Regions from separate parts of the Promicromonospora sp. NPDC057138 genome, predicted to be linked through region 3. Evidence: riboswitches for the same ligand, from Rfam matches in the RefSeq annotation. Region 3 holds a riboswitch; each other region holds the start of a gene.
What was found. A riboswitch is a leader RNA that binds a small molecule or an ion and turns the genes downstream of it on or off. The one in region 3 is predicted to bind thiamine pyrophosphate.
Positions count from the first base shown of each region.

Region 1: another riboswitch for thiamine pyrophosphate. It lies ahead of thiC (phosphomethylpyrimidine synthase ThiC); the one in region 3 lies ahead of ACFT2C_RS18090 (thiamine ABC transporter substrate binding subunit).
Region 2: another riboswitch for thiamine pyrophosphate. It lies ahead of ACFT2C_RS09420 (SDR family NAD(P)-dependent oxidoreductase); the one in region 3 lies ahead of ACFT2C_RS18090 (thiamine ABC transporter substrate binding subunit).
Region 4: another riboswitch for thiamine pyrophosphate. It lies ahead of thiO (glycine oxidase ThiO); the one in region 3 lies ahead of ACFT2C_RS18090 (thiamine ABC transporter substrate binding subunit).

Region 1 covers NZ_JBHUUX010000021.1:2-7,107, reverse strand. The annotation lists gene ACFT2C_RS13710 (UDP-N-acetylmuramate dehydrogenase) at 1-880, opposite strand, end outside; gene ACFT2C_RS13705 (MFS transporter) at 1,038-2,282, opposite strand; gene ACFT2C_RS13700 (LacI family DNA-binding transcriptional regulator) at 2,394-3,524, shown strand; gene thiC (phosphomethylpyrimidine synthase ThiC) at 3,645-5,429, opposite strand; TPP riboswitch at 5,426-5,531, opposite strand; gene ACFT2C_RS13690 (C39 family peptidase) at 5,685-7,028, shown strand.
Region 2 covers NZ_JBHUUX010000010.1:65,596-72,701, forward strand. The annotation lists gene ACFT2C_RS09400 (non-reducing end alpha-L-arabinofuranosidase family hydrolase) at 1-803, opposite strand, end outside; gene ACFT2C_RS09405 (hypothetical protein) at 1,146-1,793, shown strand; gene ACFT2C_RS09410 (hypothetical protein) at 1,871-2,905, shown strand; gene ACFT2C_RS09415 (LacI family DNA-binding transcriptional regulator) at 2,924-3,943, opposite strand; gene ACFT2C_RS09420 (SDR family NAD(P)-dependent oxidoreductase) at 4,269-5,768, opposite strand; TPP riboswitch at 5,865-5,978, opposite strand; gene ACFT2C_RS09425 (phosphotransferase family protein) at 6,066-6,926, shown strand; gene ACFT2C_RS09430 (ribbon-helix-helix protein, CopG family) at 6,966-7,106, shown strand, end outside.
Region 3 covers NZ_JBHUUX010000034.1:42,213-49,318, forward strand. The annotation lists gene ACFT2C_RS18075 (CocE/NonD family hydrolase) at 1-1,398, opposite strand, end outside; gene ACFT2C_RS18080 (ABC transporter ATP-binding protein) at 1,557-2,285, opposite strand; gene ACFT2C_RS18085 (ABC transporter permease) at 2,285-3,991, opposite strand; gene ACFT2C_RS18090 (thiamine ABC transporter substrate binding subunit) at 3,967-5,064, opposite strand; TPP riboswitch at 5,059-5,164, opposite strand; gene ACFT2C_RS18095 (DUF4235 domain-containing protein) at 5,202-5,483, shown strand; gene ACFT2C_RS18100 (PAS and ANTAR domain-containing protein) at 5,582-6,358, opposite strand; gene ACFT2C_RS18105 (FAD-dependent oxidoreductase) at 6,580-7,106, shown strand, end outside.
Region 4 covers NZ_JBHUUX010000095.1:7,169-14,274, forward strand. The annotation lists gene ACFT2C_RS27455 (thiazole synthase) at 1-217, opposite strand, end outside; gene thiS (sulfur carrier protein ThiS) at 220-516, opposite strand; gene thiO (glycine oxidase ThiO) at 513-1,703, opposite strand; TPP riboswitch at 1,695-1,798, opposite strand; gene thiE (thiamine phosphate synthase) at 1,822-2,469, shown strand; gene ACFT2C_RS27475 (hypothetical protein) at 2,520-2,972, shown strand; gene ACFT2C_RS27480 (C40 family peptidase) at 3,079-3,906, shown strand; gene lnt (apolipoprotein N-acyltransferase) at 4,006-5,631, opposite strand; gene ACFT2C_RS27490 (ROK family protein) at 5,769-6,986, opposite strand.

The DNA.
Region 1 (7,106 bases), on a different contig from region 3:
CGTCCTCCGGAAGGTGCGCCAGGTGCGCCACGGGGATCACGGGGTTGGTGAAGAACGAGCCCGAGTTCCAGCGGTCGTGGTCCGGCTCCGCGCCGAAGGGCGGGTTGTCGAGCAGCATGCCCTTGCCGCCGCGCAGGCCCAGCACGGTCTCGCGGACGTCCTTCATGGGCGCGCGCTGCCCCACCTCGACGCCGAGGCGACGGGCCAGCTCCCCGTAGCCCACAGGCGCCGACAGCGTGCCGAGGCGGAACTGGAACTGCACGTTCAGCACCACGTAGCGCGGCGACGGGTACCACGGGGCGCGCGGGTCGTCGTCGCGGCCCTCGCTGTGCATGGAGCGCTTGAGCAGCGACGTGCGGTACCCGAAGTCCAGCTGCCCGACGGCGAAGGTGCGCACCCGGCGCTCCGCCCGGTCCCAGGTGCGGACCAGCGAGACGACGCCGGACAGCTCCTGCCCGTACGCGCCGATGTTCTGCACAGGGGCGGCGCCGACCGTGCCCGGGATGCCCGAGAGCGACTCCACGCCGACCCAGCCATCGGAGACGGCGCGCTCCACGAGCTCGTCCCAGTTCTGGCCGGCCGGGGCGCTCACCACGGCGCCGCCGCAGGTGTCGTTCGACTCGACGGTGATGCCGCTGCGGGCGTCCCGCACGACCACGCCGTCAAAACCCTCGTCAGCCACCAGCAGGTTCGAGCCGCCACCCACGACGAGCAGCGGCACACCGGCGTCGTCGGCGGTGCTCACCGCCTCGATCAGGGCGGACTCTTCCTCGGCTTCCACGAACGAGGCCGCCGGGCCACCCACTCGCAGCGTGGTGAGTTCGGCGAGGCTGGGGGCCACCGCTTGCGCCTGGACGGTGTCTGCCGGGTATGGGCTCACCCTGCAAGCCTATCTACCCGGCGCGTGGGATTTGTGCACATCTTCGACATGACGTGGGTGATGTCTGCCATTTCTGGAACCTTTCGGTGCCCGCAGACGTGTTCAGTGCTCGCTCTCGCAGGCCTGACCGGTCCGCCGGCGCGCTCCGCTGCCTTTACTACCTCTTCACACCGGCGGCCGAGGGCAGCGGCCGGACCGAGCGCGCCAGGATCAGCGCGAGCAGCATCGGGACCAGGAGCACCAGCACCGCCAGGCGGTAGCCCGTCGTGTGCGCGACGAAGCCGATCAGCGGCGGCCCCACGAAGAATGCGGTGTACGCGATGGTCGAGACCGCGGCCACGCGCATCGCGGCTCGCCGCGGCTCGTCGGACGCCGCGCTCATCCCCATCGGGAAGCCCATCGCCGCGCCGAGCCCCCACAGCCCGACGCCGACCAGGGCCAGCCACAGGATCGGGACCAGCGCGAACGTCAGCACGCCCACGAACGCCAGCAGCGCGGAGAGCACCAGCACCGGCACACGCCCGAACCGGTCGATGGCCCCCGTCCCGGCGAGCCGGGCGGCGGTCATGGCCGTGAGGAAGACGGCGAGGCCGACGGCGCCCATCCCGTCGGACGTGCCGAACCCGTCCACCACCGCGAGGCCCACCCAGTCGTTGGCCACGCCCTCGGTCAGCGCGGCGGCGAGCACCACCAGCCCGATCGCCAGCGTCCGCGGCTCGCCCCAGGCGGCGAGCAGGCCCCGGATGCCCGACGGCGGCGGCGTCATCTCTCCCGGGTCGGCGCCGTCCGCGCTGCCCGCCCCGGCGGTGGCCGCGCCGTCCGGCAGCGCCGCCGCGACCACGCTCGGGGAGAAGTAGCGGACCGCGATCACCACCGACAGGAGGGCCACCGCGCCCGCGGCCACGACGTGCCAGAGGACCGGGACGTGCGCCTCCGCCGCCAGGATGCCGAGGCCGGCCCCGACCACCGTGCCGAACGAGAACCCGGCGTGGAAGACCGGCATGATCGCGCGGCCGAGGCGCTGCTCCACGGCGGCGCCCTCGAGGTTCATCGCGGCGTCCCAGACTCCGGCGCCCACGCCGAACAGGACCAGGCCGAGCCGCACCGCGAGGTGCTCGCCGGCGGCGACGCCGAACCCGGCGACGGCGAGGCCGACCACGAGCACCCCCGCGAAGCTCAGGACGGTGCGCGCGGTACCGAACCGCTCGGCGACGAGGCCCGACAGCGGGATGGCGGCGACGGAGCCGATCGACCCCGTCAGCAGCAGCAAACCCATCTCCTGCTCGGAGAAGGACAGGCCGTCGCGGACCGCCGGAAGACGGGATGCCCAGCTCGCGAAGGCGAACCCGCTGGCTGCGAAGACGACGAAGACCGCACGGGCGGCGGCGTGTGCAGTAGGCACTGAACTCCTCGGTGCGATTGAATCTCCCGACCGTAGGCCACAATCTGGGATCAGCCCAGCAGATACCTGGGTCCTGCACCACCGGTGCCCGAGGCGAGAGAAGGAACCGCGATGAGCCGCCAGACCGTACGACCGACCCTCGCGAGGGTCGCCGAGCTGGCAGGTGTCTCCGTCTCCACCGCGTCGCTCGCCTTCTCCGGTGCGGGACCCATCACCCCCGAGACCCGGGAGAAGGTCCTGGCCGCCGCGCGCGAGCTCGACTACTCCGGGCCCAACCCCCTGGGGCGGCAGCTCCGGTCGGGGCGGTCCGGGATCGTGGGTGTGGTGATCGGCGACCAGCTCGGCCGGTCGTTCCGGGACCCCGTCTCCACCCAGGTGCTGCACGGCCTGGTCTCCGCGATCGGCGAGCAGGGGCTGGGCGTGCTGCTCGTGCCCGGCATGCCGCAGGGCGCCACCGCGCAGTCCATGGGGCTCGCGGCCGAGGCGGGGCTGCCTGCCGCCGTCGACCCGCTGGTCGAGGCCGCCGCGATGGACGTCGCGGTGCTCGTGTGGGGGACCCTGAAGGACGACCCGAACCTGGCCGCCCTGCAGCGCCGAGGCGTGCCCGTCGTGATCGGCGAGGGGCAGAACGTGCCCGGCGTGCCCGTGGTCAGCGTCGACGACCGCCGAGGCGCCGCCGAGGCCGTGCGGCACCTGGTCGAGCTCGGGCACACGCGGATCGCGGAGATCACGCTGCCGTTCGGGCGGGACGAACGGTCCGGGCTGGTCGACGCCGACCGGCTCACCGCCGCCGAGCGCACGCCCACCCGCAACCGGCTGGCCGGCGTCCGGGACGTCATCGAGCCCGTGATGTCGTGGGAGACGCCGGCGTCGCTCGTGGAGCACGGGCGCGACGCCGCCACCGAGATCCTGTCCGAGTGGGCGCCCGCCCGGGACCGTCCGACGGCGATCATCGCCCACTCCGACCTGCTCGCCGCGGGCGCCGTGATCGCGGCCCGCGAGCTCGGCCTGCGGGTGCCCGAGGACGTGTCTGTGGCCGGGTTCGACGGGCTCGACCTGCCGTGGCTCTCCCCCGACGTGCTGACCAGCGTGCACCAGCCGCTCGTCGAGAAGGGCCGGGCGCTCGGCCTGGCCGTCATCGCGCTGCTCGCCGGCGAGCAGCCGGAGTCGGTGGTGCTCCCCGTGAATCTCGTGGAGGGCACGACGACGGGCCCCGTGCCCGACCTGACCGCGCTCCCCTGACCGTCTGCCCACCTGTCCGCGAGGTAGAGCGTGTGTCCGGACAGGTGCTCTACCTCGCGGACGGATGGTCGGTGAGGTAGAGCGTGTGTCCGGACACACGCTCTACCTCGCGGAACGCGGCTAGGGGCGGAGCTGCGGGGCCGGGAGGTAGACCTCGGCGCCCGCCGCGCGGAACTCCGCGGACTTCTGGGCCATGCCCTCCGCCTGGACGGCCGCCGTCGCGCCCGCGAGCGCACCCTGGGCCTGTGCCCCGCCGAACTCGTCGCGGATGTCCTGCGAGATCCGCATCGAGCAGAACTTCGGCCCGCACATCGAGCAGAAGTGCGCGGTCTTCGCGGCCTCGGCCGGGAGGGTCTCGTCGTGGTACGCCTCGGCGAGCTCCGGGTCGAGCGACAGGTTGAACTGGTCCCGCCAGCGGAACTCGAAGCGGGCCTTGGACAGGGCGTCGTCCCGGTCGCGGGCGCCCGGGTGCCCCTTGGCGACGTCGGCGGCGTGCGCGGCGATCTTGTAGGTCACCACGCCGGTGCGCACGTCGTCGCGGTCGGGCAGGCCGAGGTGCTCCTTGGGCGTGACGTAGCAGAGCATCGCGGTGCCGTACCGGGCGATCTCGGTGGCGCCGATGGCGGAGGTGATGTGGTCGTAGCCGGGCGCGATGTCGGTGACCAGCGGGCCGAGCGTGTAGAACGGGGCGCCGTCGCACAGCTCCTGCTGCCGCTCGACGTTCTCCCGCACCAGGTGGAACGGGATGTGCCCGGGTCCCTCCACCATCACCTGGACGTCGTGGGCCCAGGCCCGCTTGGTCAGCTCCGCGAGCGTGTCGAGCTCGGCGAACTGCGCGGCGTCGTTGGCGTCGGCCAGCGAGCCGGGACGCAGGCCGTCGCCCAGGGAGAAGGCGACGTCGTACCGGGCGAAGATCTCGCAGAGCTCGTCGAAGTGCGTGTAGAGGAAGTTCTCCTGGTGGTGCGCGAGGCACCAGCCCGCGAGGATCGACCCGCCGCGCGAGACGATGCCGGTGACCCGGTCCGCCGTGAGCGGCACGTACCGGAGCAGCACGCCGGCGTGCACGGTCATGTAGTCGACGCCCTGCTCGCACTGCTCGATCACCGTGTCGCGGTAGACCTCCCAGGTCAGCGCGCTCGCGTCGCCGTTCACCTTCTCCAGAGCCTGGTAGATCGGCACCGTGCCGATGGGCACCGGCGAGTTCCGCAGGAGCCACTCGCGGGTGGTGTGGATGTCGTCGCCCGTGGACAGGTCCATGACGGTGTCGGCGCCCCACTTGGTGGCCCACTCGAGCTTCTCCACCTCCTCAGCGATCGAGCTGTGGACAGCCGAGTTGCCGATGTTCGCGTTGATCTTCACGAGGAACGCCCGGCCGATGATCATCGGCTCCGACTCCGGGTGGTTCACGTTGTTCGGGATGATCGCCCGGCCGGCGGCGACCTCGCTGCGCACCAGCTCGACGTCGCAGCTCTCGCGCAGGGCGACGTACCGCATCTCCGGCGTGATCACGCCCTGGCGGGCGTAGTGCATCTGGGTGACGGTCCGGCCGGGGGCAGCCCGGCGCGGCCGACGTCGTTCGCCCTGCCACTCCTCGGTCGCGGCACCGCGGCGCAGTGCGCCGCGGCCGTCGTCGGCGAGGGCCCGACGGCGGCCGTCGTACTCCTCGGTGTCTCCCCGGGCCACGACCCAGGGTTCGCGGGCCGGCGCGAGGCCGCGCACCGGGTCGGAACCCGGCCCCTGGGTGCGGTAGACGCGCACCGGCTCGTTCGGGGTGCCGTCGGGGGACGGCGCCAGCGTGATCTCGGTGACCGGGACCCGCAGGCCGTCGTCGTGCGGTGTGCTGTGCCCGCCGTCGTGCTCGGCTGCGTACTCGTACGCGAGCGTGCGGGACTGGGTGTTCTCCATATGAGACTCCTGCTTCCTACGCCGGTGTTAACCGGACAGGTTCAACGGTCCCGGGCCGTCCAGCCCGATCTCAGCCCCTGCGTGAGGCACCCGTGGGATCGCGGACGACGTTAGCACCGCGGACCGGCGTCGGTCGCCTGGTCTCTCGGATGACGCCGAGCTGTCCCGACTTTCGATGCCAATTCACCCCCCGGTCTGGTAAAGAAGGTCCACGGCTCACCCACCCAGTGGCGGGCCCCGGACATGGAGGTGGGCATGTCGATTCGAGGAACACTGCGGACGAGGGCGTTCGCGCTGGCGGCGACGGGAGCGCTCGTGGTGCAAGCAGGGATCGTGGCGAGTGCGGTGCCGGCGGCGGGTGCGCCCGAGCCGGGCCCGGCGGCTTCGGACAACCAGATCACGCTGACCGCATGGAACGGCTACCGCGAGCTCCTGGCGGGCAGGACGTCGAACCTGCGGCCGAGCACCAAGGGCGGGCTCGTGCTGCGCGGCGCGAGCGAGACCGTCGAGTACACCGACCCGTACGGCGACGGCACGCCCGTCGCCTACGAGACGGGCCGGTGGACGTCGCCGGTCGTGGAGACCGGGTATGCGGTCGACGAGTCCGTGAGCTCGTGGAACGCGCACACCCCCACGGGCACGTGGGTCGAGATCGAGTTCCGCGGGCGCAAGGCCGACGGGACGTGGACCAAGTGGTTCGTGATGGGCCGCTGGGCGTCAGGCGACGAGTTCGCTCCGGCCGACGGCGTCGGCGACATCCACCGCACATCCGTGAACGGCCAGACCGACGCGGACGCGTACCTGTTCACCGACACCTACGTCGCGAAGTCGGGCTACGAGCCCGACGCGTTCCAGACCCGGGCCACGCTGTACCGGCCCGCGGGCACGCGGGTCTCGCCGCGGCTGAACGGTGTGAGCACCATGACCAACGAGTACCTGCCCGACTCGCACTACACGGGCACCAGCGACTTCACGCTCGGCCGCGAGGTGGCGCTCGACGTGCCGCAGTTCAGCCAGAATATCCACCGCGGCGAGTACCCCGAGTTCGGGGGCGGCGGCCAGGTGTGGTGCTCGCCGACGTCGTCCACGATGGTGATCTACTCCCACGGGCTGGAGGTGCCGGCCGAGGAGCTGGAGGGCATCGAGGCGCCGAACGGCGACCCGCAGGTCGACTACGCCGCCATGAACACCTGGGACTACGCGTACGAGGGCGCGGGCAACTGGCCGTTCAATGCGGCCTACGCGAACACGTTCGGGCTGCAGTCCTTCGTGACCCGGCTCCGTTCCCTCGCAGAGGCGGAAAAGTTCATCAAGGCGGGAATCCCGCTCGTCTTCTCGATCAACTTCGAGGAGGAGGAGATGCCGGAGGCCGGGTACGGCACCGACGGGCACCTCGTCGTGCTGCGCGGGTTCACCGCCGAGGGCGACCCGATCATCAACGACCCGAACAAGGCGAGCAACGAGGCCGTGCGGGTCGTGTACACGCGGGAGAACTTCGAGCGCGTGTGGCAGACGTCGACCGACGGCCTCACGTACGTCTACCACCCGCGCGACGTGCCCCTCCCCCGCAACCTCCCGGGCGTCACCCCCAACTGGTGACCCCCTGACCGCGAAGTAGGGATTCGCGAAGTAGAGCGCCTGTCCGAGTCTCCCTGGCGATAACCAGGGAGACTCGGA
Region 2 (7,106 bases), on a different contig from region 3:
GGTGAGTCCGCCAGATACGTGATCGGCGCTTCGGCTGCTTCGGACCAGTCTGTGAAGCTGGTGGTGGCCATGCTCCAGCCGTTCTGGCTGGCGGTCGTCATGAACACGTGGTACTTGCCGTCGGCGAACACGACAGTCGGGTCCTTGACTCCGAGCGACGGGTGCTCCTCGGTGGGCTGCGGCACGATCACAGGGTCGCTGGACGACCACTCGAACGTCGGCTCCACCTCGAACAGCGAGACGTCGTCGACGTTGAAGTCCATGAGGTTCGCCGCAGGGTCCGCGGAAGGATCGGGCACCCATGGTGTCTCGATGAAGACACGTGCGCCCGTGACAACCTGCTCCTCGGGAATCGTGAACGAGCCCTTGACGGTCGTCCACTGCCCTCTCGTCGCGACCGCGCGAGCGACGTTGATGTATCGATCGCTGTAGGCCAGCGTGAGGATGAACTCCTTGGTGTCCGGGCCAGAAGTGAACTTCACTGTCGCCGAGATGTCGTACGACGACCCGGGCGTGAGCTTTCCGCCGAGGTCCTGCCAGGGGCCGGACGACGTGCGCGTCCGCTCGGTCACCTTCAGGCTCGCCGCTCCGCTCGCAGCGACCTCCGTGTCGGTGGAAAGCACCCCACCATCCGGACTCGTCCAGGGTGCGACCCCGTTCTCGAACCCTCCGTTGCTCACCAGATCGGTGCGGACGACGCTGGCCTCGGCGCCCGACGGTGGCACGGCCAGGCCGGCCACGACAAGGGCGGCGGCGATCACGGTCGCGCCGAACCATCGAACTTTCATCGGTCTCACATGCATGACCAGCTCCTTTGCTGAGTGTTGCTGTTCCCGGCTCATCGCGCGCCCAGCGCGACGTCGCTGTCAATGGGTTCGTACAGACCGGCTGTCGCATGTTACCGGGAACAACAATTGTTTCGAAAGGGCGCCAGCGATTCGGTTTCGTCACCTCGCTGATGGATGAAAGTTGCCAGACCCGACCTTTGTTCCCGTTAACATGCCTGGAACGTGGTCCACAGACGGAACGCGACGAAGGCAACGATGCCGACCGAGGTCGCACGCGAAGCCTGAGGAGCGAATCGACAGCCTGGGGCTGATCGCTGATTCGGCACGGCTGACGCCGACCGAGAAACTGGAGTAGACATGAAGATCACCAAGGGAACCGCGGTCCGTTGCGCGGCAGGCATCCTCGGCGGAGTGCTGCTGGCAGGCGTTGGCGGCGCCGCCGCCTTCGCGGCGTGGCCGGACGAGGAGGACAGCTCGGGCGTCGACGTCAAGGTCGACATCGCCCCCGTGGCGGGCGGTGCGCTGAGCCTGACCGTCGACGGCACCGAGTCCGTGCTGACCGAGACCGGCTCGACGGCCACCTACCGTCAGTTCACCGGTGCCCTGCCGAACGTGACGGTGACGGACACTCGCACCGACGTGCCGGCCGGCGTGTACTGGTACGTCACTGGTCAGGCCGGTGACTTCACGGGGGCCGCCGGGCAGCCGAGCATCACGCCAGACCACCTCGGCTGGACGCCGGCGCTGGTGACGACCGGCAACGGCGAGGTCACCGCCGGCGATGCAGTCGCCACGTCGAAGGATGACCCGACGCCGCCGGTGCCGAACAACGTCGGTCTCGTCGGTCAGGAGATGCTTCAGCTCGCGCTCGACTCGGCCGAGGCGAAGGCCGCGGCCGGGCAGTGGACGGCGAACGCGGACCTCGTCCTCAAGACCGACGTGAACGTCGCTCCGGGCAGCTACACGTCGCTGCTGACACTGTCACTCTTCGAAGACGCGTTCTGAGCACCATCCGAACGAGGGGCTGGGTCCGGGCGACCGGCCCAGCCCCCGACCACCTGATCGGTATTCCCGTGAAATCTGTGCGACTCCGCCGTGTGCTGGTGAGCGTGCTGGCCGCGCTTGCCCTACTTGGCGCACCCGCGGCGGCTGGCGCCGAAGACGACGCGCCGATCTCGTGGTCGGTGACGCCTGCCGACGGATCCGGACCGGACGGGCGCTTGTTCGTGGAGCACGCGGTCGACCCCGGTGAAACCGTGGAGGACGATCTGGCGGTGCGCAACCTCGGCGCCGAGCAGGTCACTTTCCGCCTTTCCGCCGCTGACGGCTTCTACAACGCGAACGGCCGATTCGACATGCTCCGATCGGATCAGGAGTCGGTGGCGGCCGGAACCTGGATCAGGCTGCCGGACAGCGTCATCGTGGCACCGGGGGCGACAGCGGTGGTTCCGTTCTCGTTGACGGTCCCCGCGGATGCGGAGCCGGGCGATCATGCTGCAGGCATCGCCGCGTCCGTGATCTCCGGAGCGCACGGCGACGGCACCGGGGTGGGCGTGGAGAGCAGGGTCGGCTTCAAGGTGATGACGCAGGTCACCGGCCCGCTGATGCCGGCGTTCTCCGTCGAGCAGGTGCAGACCGACTACCTGCTCTCCTGGAATCCGTTCCGCGCCGGAGACATCGCGATGACGTTCACCGTGGTCAACACCGGGAACACCCGGCTGATGGTCGAGGGCGTGCTGGACGTGGCCGGCCGGAGAGTCGCGTTCCCCGCCGAGGGGGAGCGTCGAAGCGAGATCCTGCCGGGGGAGGAGAGACCGTACGCCTTGGCCGTCGACGACGTCTGGCCGTTGTTCGGCTTCCCCGCCGACCTCACGGTCGCACCTGTGGTGTCCTCCATCGCCGATGAGACGGCCGCGGTCCCACCCTCGGCCACCGCCCACTTCGTCTGGGCCATGCCCTGGCCCCAGCTGCTGACGCTCGCCGGCGTCGCCCTGCTGCTGATCGCGCTGCTCTGGAACCGCGTCCGTTCGCGTCGGCGGCTCGACACCCTCATCGAGAACGCCGTGGAGCGGGGACGAGCAGAGGCGCGCGCGTCGGACGCGGCCGAGCGCCTGTGACACATCCGCCCGCGGACATCAACGCACCTCCCGAGGCGGCGCCGTGGATGCTCGGGTGACGATCTCGGTCGGGATCCGTGTGAACGCGGGGATCTCCCGTTCCTCGATCGCCGCACGCAGCATCTCGACCACCGCGACACCGAGGGCATGGAAGTCCTGGCGGATCGTGGTCAGCGGCGGCAGAACGTGACGGGCAAGCGGGACATCGTCGAAGCCGACCACACTCAAGTCGTTCGGGACATCGAACCCCTTGTCGTGCAAACCGTGGATGAGCCCGACCGCCATTTCGTCGTTCGCAGCGAAGACGGCGGTGTAGTCGGGCAGTCGATCCAATCCCATCGCGAAGTCGTAGGTGAAGTCGGCGCTCCAGTCGCCCACCACGATCGGACGTTGGCGGATGCCCCACGACTTCGTCCTGAAGTGAAACGCGCGCTCCCTGGCACGCGCGTCGAGCCAATCGAGCGGACCGGAGATGTGCAGGATGTCTCGGTGTCCGAGCGCCACCAGATGGTCGACGAGCAGCATCGTTCCGGCCTGCTGATCGATCGACACCGTCAGGAAGGTGGGGTCGGCGTCGGCCTTCACGACGAGCATCGGCACGTTGATCACCACCCGACGCAGCGCCGCCACCGATGAGGATCGCGGCGCGATCACGCACAGCGCGTCGATCCCCTGCATCATCAGACTCTCGACCGCCGCCTGCGGTGACAGCCCGTCACCCTCGTGCAGTGGGATCTGAGCAACGGAGTAGTCCGCACCGCGCGCTGCCAGTTCGATGGCGCTCAGGACGCTGGTGGGTCCGAAGGCCCCGGAGCTGTCGACGATCACACCGATGCGGCGGGATCGCTGCGTCGCCAGTGCGCGGGCCGCGAGATTCGGCCGGTAGTCGAGCTCCTCGATCGCCTCGAGCACCCGCCGACGCGTGTCCGGCTTGATGTTCGGGTGATCGTTCAACACGCGAGACACCGTCATGTGCGACACCCCGGCGATCACAGCCACCTGCCGGATGTTGGGCTTGTGCGATCCGACGCTCACCATACGCACCTCCGTCGGCCGCACCTGCAGTGATGTTGCCGAGAACAGCTCCGTAGACGCAATCGTCGTGCTTCAGTCAACCATCTGGAAGATCGCATCGGCACGAGCGCCGTCGGTGACGATGGGATCCACCCAGGCTTGGAAGTTGCGATGATGCAGATACCTGTCGGGGATCCGCACAACGTTGACCGCCGCGGCCGCGGTCAACGTGCCAAGTCCGAGTTGATCGTATCCCGGATGTCTGCCAGGGCGGCAAGGTGGACCACTGGGGCGGTGGCTGGGTCGGGTTCAGTAGGCTCGGGCAGGCCCGGACCCCGGCGTCGCTGTTCTACCAGGGCGACGGCTCGTAGTCCTTGAGGAAGCAGCCGTACAGGTCCGTCCCGGCCTCGCCCTGGACGATCGGGTCATAGACGCGGGCGGCGCCGTCGACCAGGTCGAGGGGCGCATGCCAGCCCTCGGCGGCGATCCGCAGCTTCTCCTGGTGCGGGCGCTCGTCCGTGATCCACCCGGTGTCCACCGCGGTCATCAGGACCCGGTCCTTCTCGAACATCTCCGCCGCGGAGGTCCGGGTCAGCATGTTGAGGGCGGCCTTGGCCATGTTGGTGTGCGGGTGTCCCGCGGACTTGTAACGGCGGGAGAACTGCCCCTCCATCGCCGAGACGTTGACGACGTACCCGCGTCGCGCCTTGGATGTCGCGGCCCGCATCGCGGGCCGCAGCCGGGAGATGAGCAGGAACGGCGCGATCGCGTTGCAGAGCTGGACCTCCAGGAGCTCCAGCGGGTCGACCTCGTCGACGACCTGGGTCCACGAGTTGGTCGTCTGCAGGTCGGGGAGAAGCCCGCCGGCATCGACGGCCGTGCCGGCCAGGTGGGCATCCAGGGAGGCCGAGCCCGCCCGGAGCGCCAGCGCCGTCAGGGACGCCGCGGTGTGCATCGCGACGGCGTCGTCCTGCGACTGCCCCTCGTGGTGGGCGACCGACAAGGCGGTCAGTGCCCCCGCTATCGCGGCAGGGTGCGCCTCCGAGACGTGATCGAACGTGACCATCTCCGGCTGTTCCAGCCCGTGGGGAAGCGGGGCGACCGGCGACGACTCGCCCGCGACGAGCTGCGAGTAGGCACCCGGGGACCGGCGGACCGTCTGGCAGGCGTTGTTGACCAGGATGTCGAGCGGGCCCGCCGCGGCGACGTCGTCGGCCAGGGCGATCACCTGGGTGGGGTCACGCAGGTCGATGCCGACGATCTTGAGCCGGTGCAGCCAGTCGGCGGCGTCGGGCATCGCCGAGAAGCGGCGCACCGCGTCCTTCGGGAAGCGGGTGGTGATGGTGAGGTGAGCGCCGTCGCGCAGCAGGCGCAGCGCGATGTACATGCCGATCTTCGCCCGGCCCCCGGTGAGCAGGGCGCGGCGGCCGGTCAGGTCCGTGCGCTGGTCGCGCCGCGTATGGCTCTTCGCGGCACAGGCCGGGCACAGCCAGTGGTAGAACGAGTCGACCAGCGTGTAGTCCGTCTTGCAGATGTAGCAGCCGCGGGCGGTGCGCAGCTCCCCGGCGAACGCCCCCGGCGCGGTCGAGACCAGCGGGATGCCGGCGGTCTCGTCGTCGATCCGCGCCGCCGAACCGGTCGCCGTCTGCTCGATGACGCTCCGGTCGTGCGCCTGACGCTCCTCGCGGATCGCGGCCTTACGGGACTTCTTGAGCAGCTTCCACATGTAGCCGGTCGCCCGTTTGACCGTCTGGACGTCGGGATGGTTGGGCTCGAGGTCCTGGAGCCGGCCCAGCACCCGAAGGGTGGTGGCGAGCTCGTCCGGGTCGATCCCCGCTTTCGTTGGCACGCCGTAGGGTAACCGGCGCCCGGGCCTGGCGCCCGGCTCGGTCCACGTCAAGCGCCATCGCGGCTTGCCCGACGGAGGCTGCCCGTCAGGGCATGAAAGGACCTGCGAGGCGATTTCCCTTCGCCGGCATTGTCCGGATCAGGTTGTGGGGGTCGCCAGCCGGCCTTTCGACCTTCTGACCTCTCAGCCTCTCGGCTCCCTCGCCTGTCTCGCAGGCCAACAACCACTTTGCCCCTGCCCGGGCTGGTTGGGTAGGGACTTTAGTCCCTAGTTTCATGCCAAGATTCGTGGGTGGAGATGACGGACGTCACGCATGCGATCGCAGCTGCGACGTCGGTCGCCGCATCGCTGGATCTGCCAGCGAACGATGCGATCGTTCTCCACAACTCGAACAAGCTGGCACTGCGGCTGACGCCATGTGACGTCTTTGCCCGGGTCGCTCCTCTGGGGCAAGAGGTGGCACAGCTCGAAGTCGAGCTCGCTCAACGGCTCGCCGACGTCGGAAGCCCGGTGGGCCGGTTGGAGCCGAGGGTGGACCCGCGTGTGTACACGCGCGATGGCTTCGCAGTGACGCTGTGGACCTACTACGAGCCCGTGACACCCCACATCTCACCGGCCGACTACGCCAAGGCGCTGGAGCAGCTCCACGCCGGCATGCGCAAGGTCGACGTGCCGAGCCCGAGGTTCACGGACCGGATCACTGAGGCGGAAGAAATCGTCTCCAACCCGGACCGCTCGCCGGAGCTTGCCGACGCGGACCGCGTGTTCCTCAGCGGCACTCTGGCGAGCCTGCGACGAGCGATCGGCGGCCGCGGCGCCGTGGAGCAGCTGCTCCACGGCGAGCCGCATCCAGGCAATGTGCTCAGCACGAAGAGCGGCCCTTTGTTCATCGACCTCGAGACGTGCTGCCGCGGACCCGTCGAGTTCGACCTCGCCCATGTTCCGGAGGCGGTCTGCGAGCACTACCCCAGCCTTGACCAAGAACTGCTGGACGAGTGCCGGCAGCTCGTCATCGCGATGGTCGCCGCCTGGCGTTGGGACCTTGACGACCAGTTTCCGAATGGGAGGCGATTCGGGGTGGAGCTTCTGCGCTTGCTACGCGAGGGTCCTCCGTGGCCGACACTCGACACAGTGACCAGGCAACTCGATGGCCTGTAGATCCTGGCGAGCGGGTAGAAAAAGTTATACCGTTGATCCATGAAGACAGCGATCAGCCTCCCGGACCACACTGCGGAGCGCTTCGACCACATCGCGCAGAAGCACGGCATGACGCGGTCGGAGTTCTACCGGCGTGCCGCTGAGCACTACGCCGACGAGCTGACCGGTGCGGACCTGACC
Region 3 (7,106 bases):
GTACGACGACGACGCGCCCGCCGCGAACGACCGGCTCCGCGTCGCGATCCGCGGAGCGACCGTCGGGGCGTGCTCCATGTCCCAGCCGTCGACCTGCGCCGTGGTCAGCCCGGTCGCCGCGAGCGACGCCGCCCCGCCGTCGTCCACGTAGATGCCCTTGCGGAGCTTCGCCACCGTCGATCCGTCGGCCTCGGGCCAGGTGTCCTGCGCGCGCCAGGCGCCGCTGCTGTCCTGGATCGCGTACGCCGGGTCCTCGACGCCGGGCGTCTCGCCCTTGAGGAACTCGTCGTAGAACCGCATCACCTCGTCGAAGTAGCCCTCGCGCCCCATGGCGAGGCGGCCGTCCGAGACGACGTCGTTGCCCCGCACGTGGTCCCACGGGCCGAGCCAGCCGCGCTCCACGCCCGCATGGTTGTCGAGGTAGACCTCCATGTCCTCGGGCTTGGTGTTGGGCTCGATGAAGCCCTGGGTCACGAAGAGCGGGGTGTCCGTGCCGGCGGCGTCGTCGGCCAGGTTGCGCGCGTCCCAGTACTCCGACCCGAGGTCGGGCTCGTTCGCGTCCGCCAGGTTGTCCGACAGGCACTCCGGGTGCTGGTCCTCGTAGCGGGCGTTCGCGGCGTAGTGCGCGTCGTCGCCGTCCATGGGCGCCATCGTGGCGATGCTGTTGTACGCCTCGGGCGTGCCGGTCACGTTGGGCCGCGCGACCTCGTTGCTCCACAGGTAGTTGTACATGTTCCACAGCGGCTCCTGGGCGACCACCGCCTTGAGCGGCTCCAGGCCCAGGTTGTTGCCCGCCAGACCAGTGACGGCGTCGTACGACTTGCCGTACATGCCGACGTCGCCCGTGGACCACTCCTGGCTCGCCGACCACTCGATCGCCGCGCCGATGTCGGCCTGCTCGCCCGGCCCCACCCAGTCGAGGCAGCCGGTGCTGCCGCCGAACCCGCGGATGTCGACCATCACGAACGTGTACTCGTTCGCCATGAGATCGGCGCCGTCGACGAAGTCCCGGAACCGAGCGGACGGGCCGACGACGTCCCAGCCCTCCGGCCCGGTCGCGCCGGCGTGCGCGAAGTACGGCCCGACCGACAGGATCACCGGCGTCCGCGCGTCCGCGGCGAGGTGGGCGGGCCGCAGGATGTCGGCGTGCAGCTCCACGCCGCCCGACGACGGGAAGTACGCCTCGGTCCACGCCGCGCCCTCCGGCACGCGCTCGTTCTCGTCGTGGGTGACGGGGTCGTCGGAGGTCGCCGCCGTCTGGCCGACAGCGGCTCCGCCCGGGCCGGCGCCCGTGGCGGGCGCTCCGCTCGCGGCGGGTGCGGCGCTCGCGGCCAGCATGAGCGTGGCCGCTGCGGCGACCGCGGGCGCAGTCCTGCTGAGTCTCGTACGAAATCTCATCGGGCGTCCTCCCCCAGGGGACCCAGGTCCGATATGCCTGGGTTTACCCGAGAGGTTAGAGAACATTCACCCGCAATGCCCGCAATTGGGCGAGAGTTGATCCGGGCGTAACACCCGCCCAGGGCAGAGCGGCGCGCAGTGCTGTCTCGGCGAGTGGCTCAGCCGCGCAGGCCCAGGAACTCCGCCACCTGGTCCGACGCCGGGGCGGCTCGCAGCTCGTCCGGCGCGGCTACCTGGAGCAACCGCCCGCGGTCCATCACGCCGACCCGGTCGGCCACGGCGGCCGCCTCGGCGTGGTCGTGCGTGACGAAGACCGCCGTCGTGCCGGTCTCGACCAGTGCCGCACGCACCTCGCCCGCTAGCCGCTCGCGGAGCTGCCGGTCGAGGGCCGACAGCGGCTCGTCGAGCAGCAGCAGGCGCGGTCGCGGCGCCAGGGCCCGCGCGAGGGCCACCCGCTGCTGCTCCCCACCCGACAGCGTGGGCACGGCCCGCTGCTCGTAGCCGGCAAGCCCCACCAGGCCGAGCAGCGCGGTCACGCGGGCATCGCGTTCCGCCCGGGACAAGTCCTGCGTCTCCAGCCCGTAGGCCACGTTCCGCCGCACGTCCCGGTGCGGGAAGAGCTGACCCTCCTGGAACATCAGCCCGAACCGGCGCTTGTGCACCGGCAGCCCGGCCAGGTCGGCGCCGTCGTACAGCACGTGCCCGCCCGCCAGCGGCTCCAGCCCGGCCACGGCCCGCAGCAGGCTGGACTTGCCGCAGCCGCTCGGCCCGAGCAGCGCCACCACCTCGCCGGGGTCGACGTCCAGCGACACCCCGTCCACCGCCGTCGTACCGCCGTACCGGACCGAGACGTCCCGGACCTCCAGCCCGGCCTCCAGCCCCGCCATCAGAACTCCCCTCCGGCGCGCTCGTCGCGCAGTCGCTCCGCCACCATCATGACCGTCGCGGTCAGCGCGGCGAGCACCACCGACGCCGCGAGCGCCATCCCGTAGTTCTCAGCGCCGGGCCGCCCGATGAGGCGGTAGATCACGACGGGCAGCGTCGCGCCGTCGGGCCGCGCGAGGAACGACGTGGCGCCGAACTCGCCGAGCGACACCGCGAACGCGAACCCGGTGGCCAGCCCGACCGACCGCAGGGCGATCGGGAGGTCCACGGTCCGCAGCACGCGGCCGGGGCCGGAGCCGAGCACCGCGGCGACCTCGCGCAGCCGGGGGTCGATCGCCCGCAGCACCGGCAGCACGGTGCGGACGACGAGCGGCACGGCGACGACGGCCTGCGCCACCGGCACGAGCAGCCCGGACGTGCGCAGGTCCAGGCCGAGCACGGGCTGGTCCATGGTGATGAGGAACCCGAAGCCGACGGTCACGGCGGACACGCCGAGCGGGAGCATGAACAGCCCGTCCAGGGTGCCGACGGCGCGGCGCGCCCCCACGGACCGCGGCCGGCGGGACACGACGAGCGCCACGAGCCCGCCCACGACCAGCGAGAGCACCGTCGCGACCAGGGCGATGCGCAGCGAGGTGGCAGTGGCCTCCCACACGGTCACCACGAGTGCGTTCCGCTCGCCGGTGGTCCCGAGGGCCACGTAGTTGCCCGGGCCCCAGGACCCGTCGGGCTCCCGGAGGGACCGGGCGACCAGCCCGGCGAGCGGCAGCAGCATGAGCCCGACGACGATCGCCGCCCCCGCCAGCGCGACCGCCACGTCCGCGGGCGAGCGCCAGGACAGCGGCCGGGCCGCGCCCCGCGAGGACACGAGCCGCAGCGCAGCCTCCCGCCGCCGGCGCGCCCGCGCGGACGCCGCGAGGGTCGCCGAGATGACGAGGAGCTGCAGGATCGACAGCACCGACGCGGACCGCAGGTCCAGGAACTGGGTGGTGCGGGTCCAGATCTCGGTCTCGATGGTCCCGTACCGCACCCCGCCGAGCACCAGCACCACTCCGAAGGCGGTAGCGCAGAACAGGAACACCACCGAGGCCGCCGACGCCACGGCGGGCGCCAGGGACGGCAGGGTCACCGTCCGGAACACCCGCGCGGGGCTCGCGCCGAGGGATGCGGCGGCCTGCTCGGTGCGCGGGTCGAGCCGCTCCCACAGCCCGCCGACCGTCCGCACCACCACTGACACGTTGAAGAAGACGAGCGCGACGACGATCCCGGCCAGCGACTCCTCCAGCCCGAGGAACCCGAGCGTGCCGCCCGGGGCGAACAAGGCGCGGAACGCGACGCCGACCACCACGGCGGGCAGCACGAACGGCACGGTCACGAGCCCGCGCACCAGGGTGCGTCCGGGGAACGAACGCCGGTACAGGAGATAGGCGAGCGGCAGGCCGAGGAGCACCGAGAACGCGGTGCCGAGCACTGCCTGGGTCAGCGTGAGCCCGACGAACCGCCACGTACGCGGGCGGGACAGCACCTCGGTGAAGCCGGTGAGGTCCAGCACGCCGTCGGGCACGAAACCGCGTGCCACGAGCGCGGCCACGGGCCAGGCGAAGAAGACCGCGAGGAAGCCGAGGGGGACGGCGACCGCCGTCCCCCAGAGCAGCGCAGCGGGCTTCAGGCCCAGCGGCCGCCTCAGCCGACTACGGTCTCGGTCCACCGCTCGATCCACTCGTCGCGGTGCTCGCTCACGTCGGCGGGCTCCACCTCGAACGGCGCGTCGGCCTGGGGCGCGAACTTCTGCCAGTCCTTCGGGAGCTGCACCGAGGAGTCGGCCGGGTACATGTACATCGACTCCGGCAGCGCGGCCTGGACGTCCTGGGTGAGCAGGAAGTCCACCAGCTCCTGCGCGCCCTCGGGGTTGTCGGCGCCGGCCAGGACGCCCGCGTACTCGACCTGCCGGAAGCACGTCTCCAGCAGGGCGCTCGTGGTCGACGTGGAGCCGTCCTCGCTCACCGTGAACGCCGGCGACGTCGCGTACGACAGCGCGAGCGGCCGCTTGCCGCCCTCCCCGGCGCCCGAGAAGTCCACGTAGTACGCGTCCTCCCAGGAGTCGGCGACCTTCACGCCGTTGTCCACGAGCGAGGCCCAGTAGTCCTCGAAGCCGTCCTCGCCGAACGCCCCGATGGTCGCCAGCAGGAAGGCGAGCCCGGGGGACGACGTCGCCGGGTTGGTCACCACGAGCAGGTCCCGGTACTTCGGGTCGGCCAGGTCCTCCAGGGTCTTCGGCACCTCCAGGCCGGACTTCTCGAACCAGGCCTCGTCCGCGTTCACGCACACGTCGCCCTGGTCGATCTGGGTGAGCGCCCCGCCGACCTGCTCGACGCCGTCGGGCAGGTCGGCGGGCGTGTACGCCTCGACCACTCCCGCCTCCAGCGCACGGGAGGCGAACGTGTTGTCGATGCCGAACACGGCGTCGCCGAGCGGGGCGTCCTTGGTCAGGACGAGCTGGTTCACCAGGGTTCCGGCGTCGCCCGCGGCGCTGACCTCGACGGTCATGCCGGACTGCTTCTCGAACCGGTCGATCAGCTTGTCGTCGAGCGCCCAGGAGTCGTGGGTCACCAGCGTCACGGTGCCCGACGCCGACGGGTCTCCCCCGCCGGTCTCGGAGCCACCGGACCCCGGGCCGCCGGAACAACCGGCGACCAGCAGTGCGACGGCTGCCGCCGCGGCGACCGCTCCGACCGTCCCGGTGTGCACGGTGCCCCTGTGGGCACCCGAAAGACGCAACATCGTGCCTCGACTTCCTCCGCCGGTGTGACCCGGATCAGGTTCAAGGGTCTGCGGTTGTCCGCACTCTCAGCGCCCGTGGGGCGCTCCCCTGTCGTGTCCAACCAGACTACTGGCCCGTCGGGGGCTACGGTGTGGAGGTGGCCCAGATTGAGACGGAACAGACACTCGCCGAGAAGGTCGGCACTCTCGCCCTGACGCTCGCGGCCGGCTGGGTCGCGCAAAAGGCGGTCGGCATGATCTGGAAGGGCGTGACGGGTAACGACGCGCCCAACAAGCCGGACGACCCAGAGCTGGACCTGGTGCAGGCCACCGTGTTCGCGGCGGTCGCCGCCGGCACGGCGGTGCTCGCCAAGCGCCTGGCGGCCAAGGGCGCGCACAAGGCCGCCCGGGGGCTTGCCGCCCGCCGATCGGCGCGCTGACGACACTCGGCACACCACGCCGTCCGACGCACTGGCCCCCCGGCCCCCGAGCGGGCTCGACCCGCGGCCGACCCAACCCGAGCCCACCTCAGCCAGCCTCAGCCCGCGAGCTTGCGCGGCCGCCGGGTCAGCAGCGGGTCGTGGCCCCGCGGCCGGCCCACGGGCTCGATGCCGTCGAGCGCGCGCGTCAGCGCGGCCTGCGTGACGCCCTGCTTCCCGCTCTCGGCGCGCAGCCTGGTCATGACCTGGTCGGCCGCCAGCCGCAGCGGTACGCCCGCCTTGCTAGCGGCGTCGAGCAGCAGGTGGCCGGCGGTCTCGTCGTCCACGCCGCGGACCGCGACGATGACGCCCTTGGCCTGCTCGATCACCGCCTGGCTGACGAAGGCCCTGGTGACCACGCCGTCCGACCGGCGGGTCAGCGCCTCCTTCTCGACCGGCGTGACGTCGATGACGTACCCGGCCAGCTCGGGCGGCCGGTCCTCGCTGCCGCGCCAGCCCTGGCCGATGACGACCAGCGAGCGCGTACGGCCCTTCCGGTCGACGATCCGGTGCGCGCAGGCGAACGGCCTGCCGAACCGCAGCGCCTCGGCGGCGGCACGGACCATGCGGCCGCGATCGTCAGGGTGCTTCCGCGAGCACAGCGCTTCGAGGCCCGGTTCGACCTCGTGCCGCTTCCAGCCGTGCATGGTGTAGACCTCGTCCGACCACCACCAGGTCCCCGAGCCGAGCTCGACGCGATAGCGGCCGACGAGCAGGTTGGTCCCCAGGCCGAGAGCCTGTGCCAGGTCTCCCACCGAGACGTTCGGTGGCGGTGTCGCGGTGTCGCCTCCGGCGCCGTCCACGAGAGCGAGCCTGGGCTGCTTGAAAGGGGGCATGTATCCCTCCCAGATCCGATGCGGACCGGGAGCCGCTTCATGACTCCGCGCTCTCGATTGTAGAGCGACTCGCCCGGGTAGGGGAGCCCCTTTCCTCCTCCGAGTTGTCCGGCTCCGAGTTGTCCGGTGACTCCCCGGGCTGTCCGGTGCGAGCGGCGCGGCCTCGTGCCAGCCTGAAGGAGCCCGGCGCAGGGACCGAACACCGGCACAGGAGGTGCACCGTGAGCGAGAGCCCCCACGACGCGACGACGGATCCCGGCGACGCCGGCATCGGCACCCAAGGGATCCTGGCCCCCGGCCCGCTGCGCACCGACGTGGCGGTGGTCGGCGCGGGGCTCACCGGCGTCGTCACCGCCCAGCTCCTCGCCGAAGGCGGCGCGAACGTCGTGGTGCTCGACGCAGGGACCGCCCGCATGACCACCACGGCCCGCTCGACCGGCAAGCTCTCGGTGCTCCAGGGCACCCGGCTCGCGCGCATCGCCCGGCACGGCGACGACGTGGTGCGCGACTACCTCGCGGCCGGCTTCGCGGGGCTCGGGTGGCTGCGCCGCACCCTGGAGGACCTGAACGTGCCGGTCGAGAGCCGCGACGACCTGACCGTGGCGACCACCCCCGAGCAGGTGGCCGACGTCGACGCCGTGCTCGCGACCTGCGCCCGGCAGGGGCTCGCCGCGCAGTGGGAGGAGGACCCGCCGTATCCCGCGCGGACGCTCGGTGCAGTGCGCCTGCCCGGCCAGGCCCAGGTCGA
Region 4 (7,106 bases), on a different contig from region 3:
GGCGCGCGAGCAGGCCCCAGACGGAGGGGTCGCCGGAGCGGGCCGGGTCGTCCGACGGCCGGGGCCGGGACACGCGCCGCATCGCGACGGTGGTCAGCTCCGTGCCGGACGCTACGAGCGCGTCCTCCAGGCCCAGCAGGCTCGCCGCTCCCCCGGTGCCCATGACCAGGCGCGATCCCAGCGGCGTGCCCGCGATGGTCAGCGGTGCGTCGTCCATGGTCAGCCTCCCTGCACTGCGGTGACGACCTCGACGCGGTCTCCGGGCCGGACCGTGGTGGTGCCCCAGGCGCCGCGCGGCACGACGGCGTCGTCGAGCGCGACGGCGACGCCCTGCGGCGCGCCGTCGACCACGAGGCCGGGCAGCAGGCGCGCGACCAGGTCGGCGACGGGCAGGGGGCTGTCGAGCGGGTACGGCTCGCCGTTGACGAGGGCGGCCCCCGGCGCCTCGGCGATCGGCGCTCCGGCGGCGCCGGGCGACGCGGACGGTGCTGCGGCCGCGGACGGTGCTGCGGTCATGCTGTGCCTCCTCGAGTAGTGCTGTATGCGTCGGCGAACCGGCGCGGGTCCGCGAACCGGGCGGCGGCCTCGACGGCCGCGATGGCTGCTGGGCCGTCCGGCGCCACGCCCAGCGCCTGGTCGACGGCGGCCGCCGTCAGCGCCGTGAGCAGGATCCCGTTGCGGTGGTGCCCCGTGGCCAGGTAGAGGCCGTCGGCCGCCCAGCCCAGGATCGGCGCGTTGTCGGGGCTGCCGGGCCGGGACCGGGTGACGGTCTCCAGCAGCACGGCGTCGTCGAGCCCGGGCAGCAGGGCGCGCACGTCGCGCAGCAGCGCGAAGACGTCGCCGGCCCGGGTCAGGTGGTCGTCCGCGCGCTCGTCCGACGTCGCGCCCACGACCACCTCGCGCGTCCCGTCGGGCCGGACCGGGCGGGGCACGGCGTAGACGGGGCGGCCCTGCACGGTGCCCCGCACCACCACCGCGGGCGCCCGGTCGACGTCGGCGGCCAGGCGCAGCGTCGTGCCGGGCACCGGGCGGGTGGGGGCTCCCGCGAACAGGGAGCCGCTCGCGTGCCCGGCGGCCAGGACCACGGTCCCGGCGGCGTAGGCCGTGCCCGCCTCGTCGAGCGCGCCGACGACGGCGTCGTCCGCCCAGGTCAGCGAGACCGCGGCGCGCCGCACGAGGATCTCGTGCGCGGCGACGGCGGCGGACAGGGCCACCTGCACGGCACGCGGGTCCACCCGATGGTCGCCCGGGACCCACGCCGCACCCGCCACCCGCGGCCCGACGCCGGGCTCCCGCAGCCGCGCCTCGTCCGGCGCGATCTCCGCCGAGCCGAGGCCCCACCCGCTGTGCAGGTCCAGCAGCCGGCGCAGCGCGACCAGGTCGTCGCGGTCGTAGGCGAGGGCGAGCGTGCCGGCGGTCTCCAGGCCGACGGCGCCCGGCGGCAAGCCAGCCGCGCGCTCGAGTGCCTCGGCGAACGCCGGCCAGAGGGCGAGCGAGGCGGTGCCCAGCCGCGCCTGCCCCTTCTCGCCGAAGCCCGCCTCCATGACGGGCGCGAGCATGCCGGCGGCGGCGTGGGTGGCGCCGTCGCCGGGCGACGGGTCCAGGACGACGACGCTCGCGCCGGCCTCCACCGCGCGCCAGGCCGCGGTCAGGCCGACGATGCCCCCGCCGATGACGAGGACGTCGCACACATGACTGCTCACAGTTCTGCTCCCTTCGCTGGCATGACCCAGATCAGGTTCGACGGTCGGCGCCCTGCGCCCTCTCAGCCCCGTCCGGGGCTCCCGTGCACGCGACAACGATAGCCCTACACTCGCGGTCGTGGACCCCCGTACCCGGCTCGCCGACGCCCGCCTGTATCTGTGCACGGACGCCCGTCAGGACACCGGCGACCTCGAACCCTTCCTGCACGCGGCGCTGGAGGGCGGCGTCGACGTCGTCCAGCTCCGGGACAAGTCCCTGGAGGCGGCCCGCGAGGTCGAGCTGCACGCGCTCGTCGCCCGGGTGGCCGCCGAGCACGGCGCGCTGTGGGCGGTCAACGACCGGGCCGACATCGCGGGGCTGACCGGAGCGCCGGTGGTGCACATGGGCCAGGGCGACCTGCCGCCCGGCGCGGTGCGGGCCCTGCTGGGCGACGGCCCCGTGCTGGGCCGCTCCACCCACTCCCTCGACCAGGCGCTGGCCGCCGAGGCCGAGCCCCGCGTGGACTACTTCTGCGTCGGGCCGGTGTGGGCCACGCCGACCAAACCGGGCCGCGCCGCCGTCGGCCTGGACCTGGTGCGCGACGTCGCCGCCCGCGAGCCGGCCACGCCCTGGTTCGCCATCGGCGGGGTCGACGCCGCCCGCCTCGACCAGGTGCTCGACGCTGGGGCGCGCCGCGTCGTCGTCGTCCGCGCCATCACGCGGGCGGACGACCCCCGGGCCGCGGCCGCCGCGCTGCGCCGCCGGATCGCGGGCGCGGACGGGTAGAGCCCGATGTTGCCTGGCACCGTATCCGCTCCGTTACTCTTGGCCTCGCCATGAGCCTGACACGTCGCCCCTCCTCGCTGCTCGCCGACCATCGGCGCTGGTCAGCGAGCGTCCTGACGGTCATGCTCCTCGTGCTCGCCGTCCTCGGCGCGCAGGTCCTGTGCGGCGTCCACCTGAACGAGCAGGCCGCCGGCCACGCGGACGAAGCCGCCGTGCAGAGCCCGGGCCTGTGGCCCGCCGCCGAGACGACCGTCGCCGAGGCGCCGGACGTCGAGGCAGCCCTCGCACCTCCGGACGACGGCGCCCATGGCTGTTCCGACCACCGCTCGCTGACGGCGCAGGGCGACCCGGTCCGTCAGCCGCCGCCCGGGCCGGCCGTGATGCCGGAGCTCGCCGCGCAGTGGCTCGTGGCCGACCTGGCACACCGCGAGCCCCCGGTCCGGTCGAGCGTGACCGACGCCGCGGCGCCGTCGCTGACCGCCCTGGGGATCTCCCGGACGTAGACCACCACATCCCGTCGGCGCCACCCCTGGGTGCCGGCGGCTCCAGCGCGCCCCGGAGCGGGGTCGCGCGTGTGGTTCTACTCCGATCAGAAAGGTCCCCGCTTTCATGGAGCCCAGCTTCAACCCGACCAGTACCGCACCTGGCCGCGGTCGGCACCGGGCGGCCCGCCGCCCGGTCCTGGCCGACGTCGCCCGAGCCACCTCCGAGCAGGTCAGCGCGTTCGCCGGCCGCACCGCCGTCGTCGCGGCGGCCGGTTCGGGCGTGCTGCTGTCCTTCGTCGCCGCACCCGCCGCCCAGGCCGCCCCGGCTGACGCGGTCAGCACGTCGCTGGCCGGCACACCCGTCCAGGGCACGCTCAACGCGACCGACCTGAACGCCCTGACCGCGCAGGCCCGTGAGACGGTCGCCGCCGCGGGCGTCGTGGCGGTCGCACCCGATGCGGAGCTCAAGGTCGAGAAGGCGGCGGTCTCCGTCGTCTCGGCCGCGGAGAACGAGGACTACCAGGCACAGCTCGCCGCCGAGGCGGAGGCCGAGGCCGCCGCGGAGGCCGCGGAAGCGGCCGCCGAGGCCGCGGCGGCGATCGACATCCCGGCCTCGGCGTCGGGGTCCGCCGTCATATCGGTCGCCATGCGCTACCTGGGAGTGCCGTACGTCTGGGGCGGCACGACGCCTGCGGGCTTCGACTGCTCCGGGTTCACGTCCTACGTGTTCGCGCAGGTCGGGATCAACCTGCCCCGGACCTCGTCCGAGCAGCGGTACGCCGGGACCGAGGTGCCCTGGTCGCAGGCGCAACCCGGCGACCTGCTCTGGTCGCCCGGCCACATCGCGATCTATGCGGGCGACGGCATGCAGGTCGAGGCCCCGGTCCCGGGCAAGACCGTCCGGTACACCCAGGTCTGGCAGTCCAACCCGATAGTCCTGCGCGTCGGGTGACCCGTCGTCGGTGAGGGGCCAGGCGGCCCCTCACCGACTGGACGGGAAGCGTGCCCTGCCGGGTCTCACACGGTGCCGATCTTCAGACGGTGGCGGGCTTCAGACGGCGGCGGGCCGACGCCGTCGTGCGCCGGCGGCGAGCACCGCCAGGCTCGCGAGGGTTCCCCACAGCGCCAGCCCCTGGATCCAGGGGCCGAGCACGATCCCCGCGGTGCGGCCGTCGCGCAGCTCGACGTCGGCCGTCATGAGCCCTGCCTCGTCGAACGGGAGGGTCTGCTGGGTCGTTCCGTCCGGGGCGAACACCTGGCTGGTGCCCGTCGTGGAGAGGTTGACGACGCTGCGGCCCGTCTCGATCGCGCGCATGCGGGCGATCTCCCTCTGCTGCAGGTTCTCGTCGGTGCCGCGGAAGTCGGCGTTGTTCGTCTGGAACATGAACACCTGCGCGCCGTCGTTGACGTCTTCCCGGATGACGTCGTCGAAGGCCACGTCGAAGCAGATCGCCAGGCCGGCCTTCGCCCGGCCGAGGTCGAGGACGGGCGAGTCGTCACCCGGCGTGTACTCGCGCCCCAGCAGGTTGACGAGCTCGGGGACGATCGCGCCGTACAGCCACCGGTCCGGGATGTACTCGCCGAACGGCACGGGGTGCCGTTTCGCGTGCGTCACCTCGGGGCCGTCCCCCGTCCAGAGGAACGACGTGTTGTAGACGAGCTCCCCGACCGCGGACGCCGCGTTCAGGACGATCGGCGCACCGTAGGCGTCGGCGGCCTCGGAGAGCACCCGCGCGGTGGCCGGTTCGGCCGCGGGATCGCTGTCGACGCCGCCCTCGGGCCACAGCACCACGTCGACCCGCTCGTCCTCCAGCGGCACGGAGGCGGCGAGCTGCGAGCGCAGCACCTCCTGCGGCGCACGCCGGTCCGAGAAGGCCGCCGGCCCGTCGCCCTGCACGGCGCCGACCCGGAGCGTCCCGGCGTCGGCGGTCGGGAACTGCGGAACCATGACCATGACGACGGCGAGCAGGCCGACGGGAACCGCGCCCGACCATCGTGGGAGCGACAGCGGACGGGCGTCGCCTTCCGTCGCGCGGCGGGCCGCCCACCGGGCGGCCTCGACGGCTCCGGCGCACAGCGCCACCATGAGGAACCCGAGCCCGGACACGCCCAGCCACGACGCGACGGGCGCGATCGGGCTCTCGGACTGGCTCATCCCGAGCCGCCCCCACGGGAACCCGCCGTACGGCCAGGACCCCACGACGAGCTCGCGCGCCACCCATGCCCCGGCCACGAGTGCGGGGAGCGCCACGAGCCGCGTACCCGCGGTGTCGCGCCAGCGCGGCAGCCACCGGTAGGCGAGCGTGACGAGCGGCGAGAGGGCGGCGAGGAGCAGCGTCTCGACGGAGGCCAGCGCCACCCACGGCAGCCAGCCGAGGGGGTCGTCGCCGAGGAAGCGCGCGGCCCACGACACGTGCGGGAAGTAGAACGCGGCGCCGAACGCCGCGCCGACGAGCACGCTGCCCCACAGGCTCCTCCCGACGAGGGAGACCAGGGCGAGCGTCACGGCGACGAAGGCGAGCGGCCACCAGCCGAGCGAGGGGAAGGCCGCGTCGAGCGCGAACCCGCCGGCCACCGCGAGGGCGAGCGCCGCCCACGCCGGCACGAGCGGGCGCTCCGCGTGCGTGGTGTCCCGCGCCGGCGGGTGGAACCGAGCCGGGATGACGTTCTTGACCAAGGGCTTTTCGCCTTCACGGAGAGCGGAGGGGTGGACGCGGCCAGCCGTACCGTATCCCGATCACCGTGGAGAACAAGACCTCGCCGCCACTCCCGCGCGTGGCAGTCGCCTGCCACTGCGCGAGGCCGACGGGCGGTTCAAGGGGTCAGGCGCACCGCGGACGCGGTCCGCCCGGGAGCCGCGATGAGCTGGTCGAAGATCAGCTCGCCGGCGCCGATGAGGACCTGGGCGAACGCGGGCCGGTCGACCGGGATGATCGTCAGACCCGCACGCGTCGACCGGAGCGCCTCCTGGACGAAGCGCTCAGGACCCCACACGGCGACCAGCGCGGCGAGGAAGCCCGAGACGATCACCGTCGAAGGGTTCAGCAGGTTCACGGCGTTGCGGATCGCTATCGCGAGCAGCCGCGCCTGCCGGTCGACGATCGGCCGGACGTCGTCGTCGAAGACCATCTCGGCCAGACGCTCGGGCAGGAGGTCGATGTCGGGACCGGACAGCCCGACCGCGCCGAGCAGCTCGCCCCGGGTGACCTCGGCCTGGAGGCATCCGGACGAGCCGCAGTGGCAGGGCCGGCCCTCCGGCACGACGACCGTGTGCCCGATCTCCCCCGCGTACCCCTCCGCACCGAGGAAGATCTCGCCGTCCCGCCCGATGTAGCCCCCGCCGATGCCGCTGGACCCGCCGACGAGATGCAGGACGTAGTCACGCCCTCGCCCCTCCCCGAAGGTGCACTCCGCGCGCATCGCCAGGGTCGCGGCGTTGGCGGCCCGCACGGGAAGGCCCGTCGCCCTGGCGAGCTCCGCGGCGAGCGGCACGTCGTACCAGCCAAGATGGTCCGCCTCGCGCACGATGCCGTCAGCCACCCGAACCTGACCGGGGACGCCCACACCCACGCCGAGAACTCGCAACGGTCCGCGGCTCCCCGACAGGAGCTCGGGCAGGGCGGATACCACGATCTCGCAGAGCCCGGAGACGTCCAGGCCTCCGCTGCTCACAGCCGTGCTCGTGCGCCCGCGCACCGCCCCCGTCGGGCCGATCAGAGCGACCTGGACGGTGTCGACCGCGACGTCGACGGCGACCGCCACCGTGGAGGGGTCGAGCTCCTGGATGAAGCTCGGCCGCCCCACACCGCGCTCTTCGGACGACGGCCGCTCGATCACCAGCCCCATCCGGGACAGGTCGGACAGCAGCACGCCCATGGTCGAGCGCGTCACCCCGAGCCGCTCAGTGAGGTTCTTGCGCGAGGACGGGCCCTCCCGATGCAGGATCGCGACGAGGTCCGAAAGGTTGCGCTCGCGCAGCTGATCCGTCGTGGTGCGTCCGCGGGTGACGCTCTGCGTCCCAGCTTCGGCCATGGCGTGAGCCTACTGGATCCGTTCCCGGAACCGGCACGAGGCCGGCACGCGCGGCCGCGCGGTGCTGACACGACAAAGGCCGCTGACCTGGTCTTACACCAGGTTCAGCGGCCTCCTCTA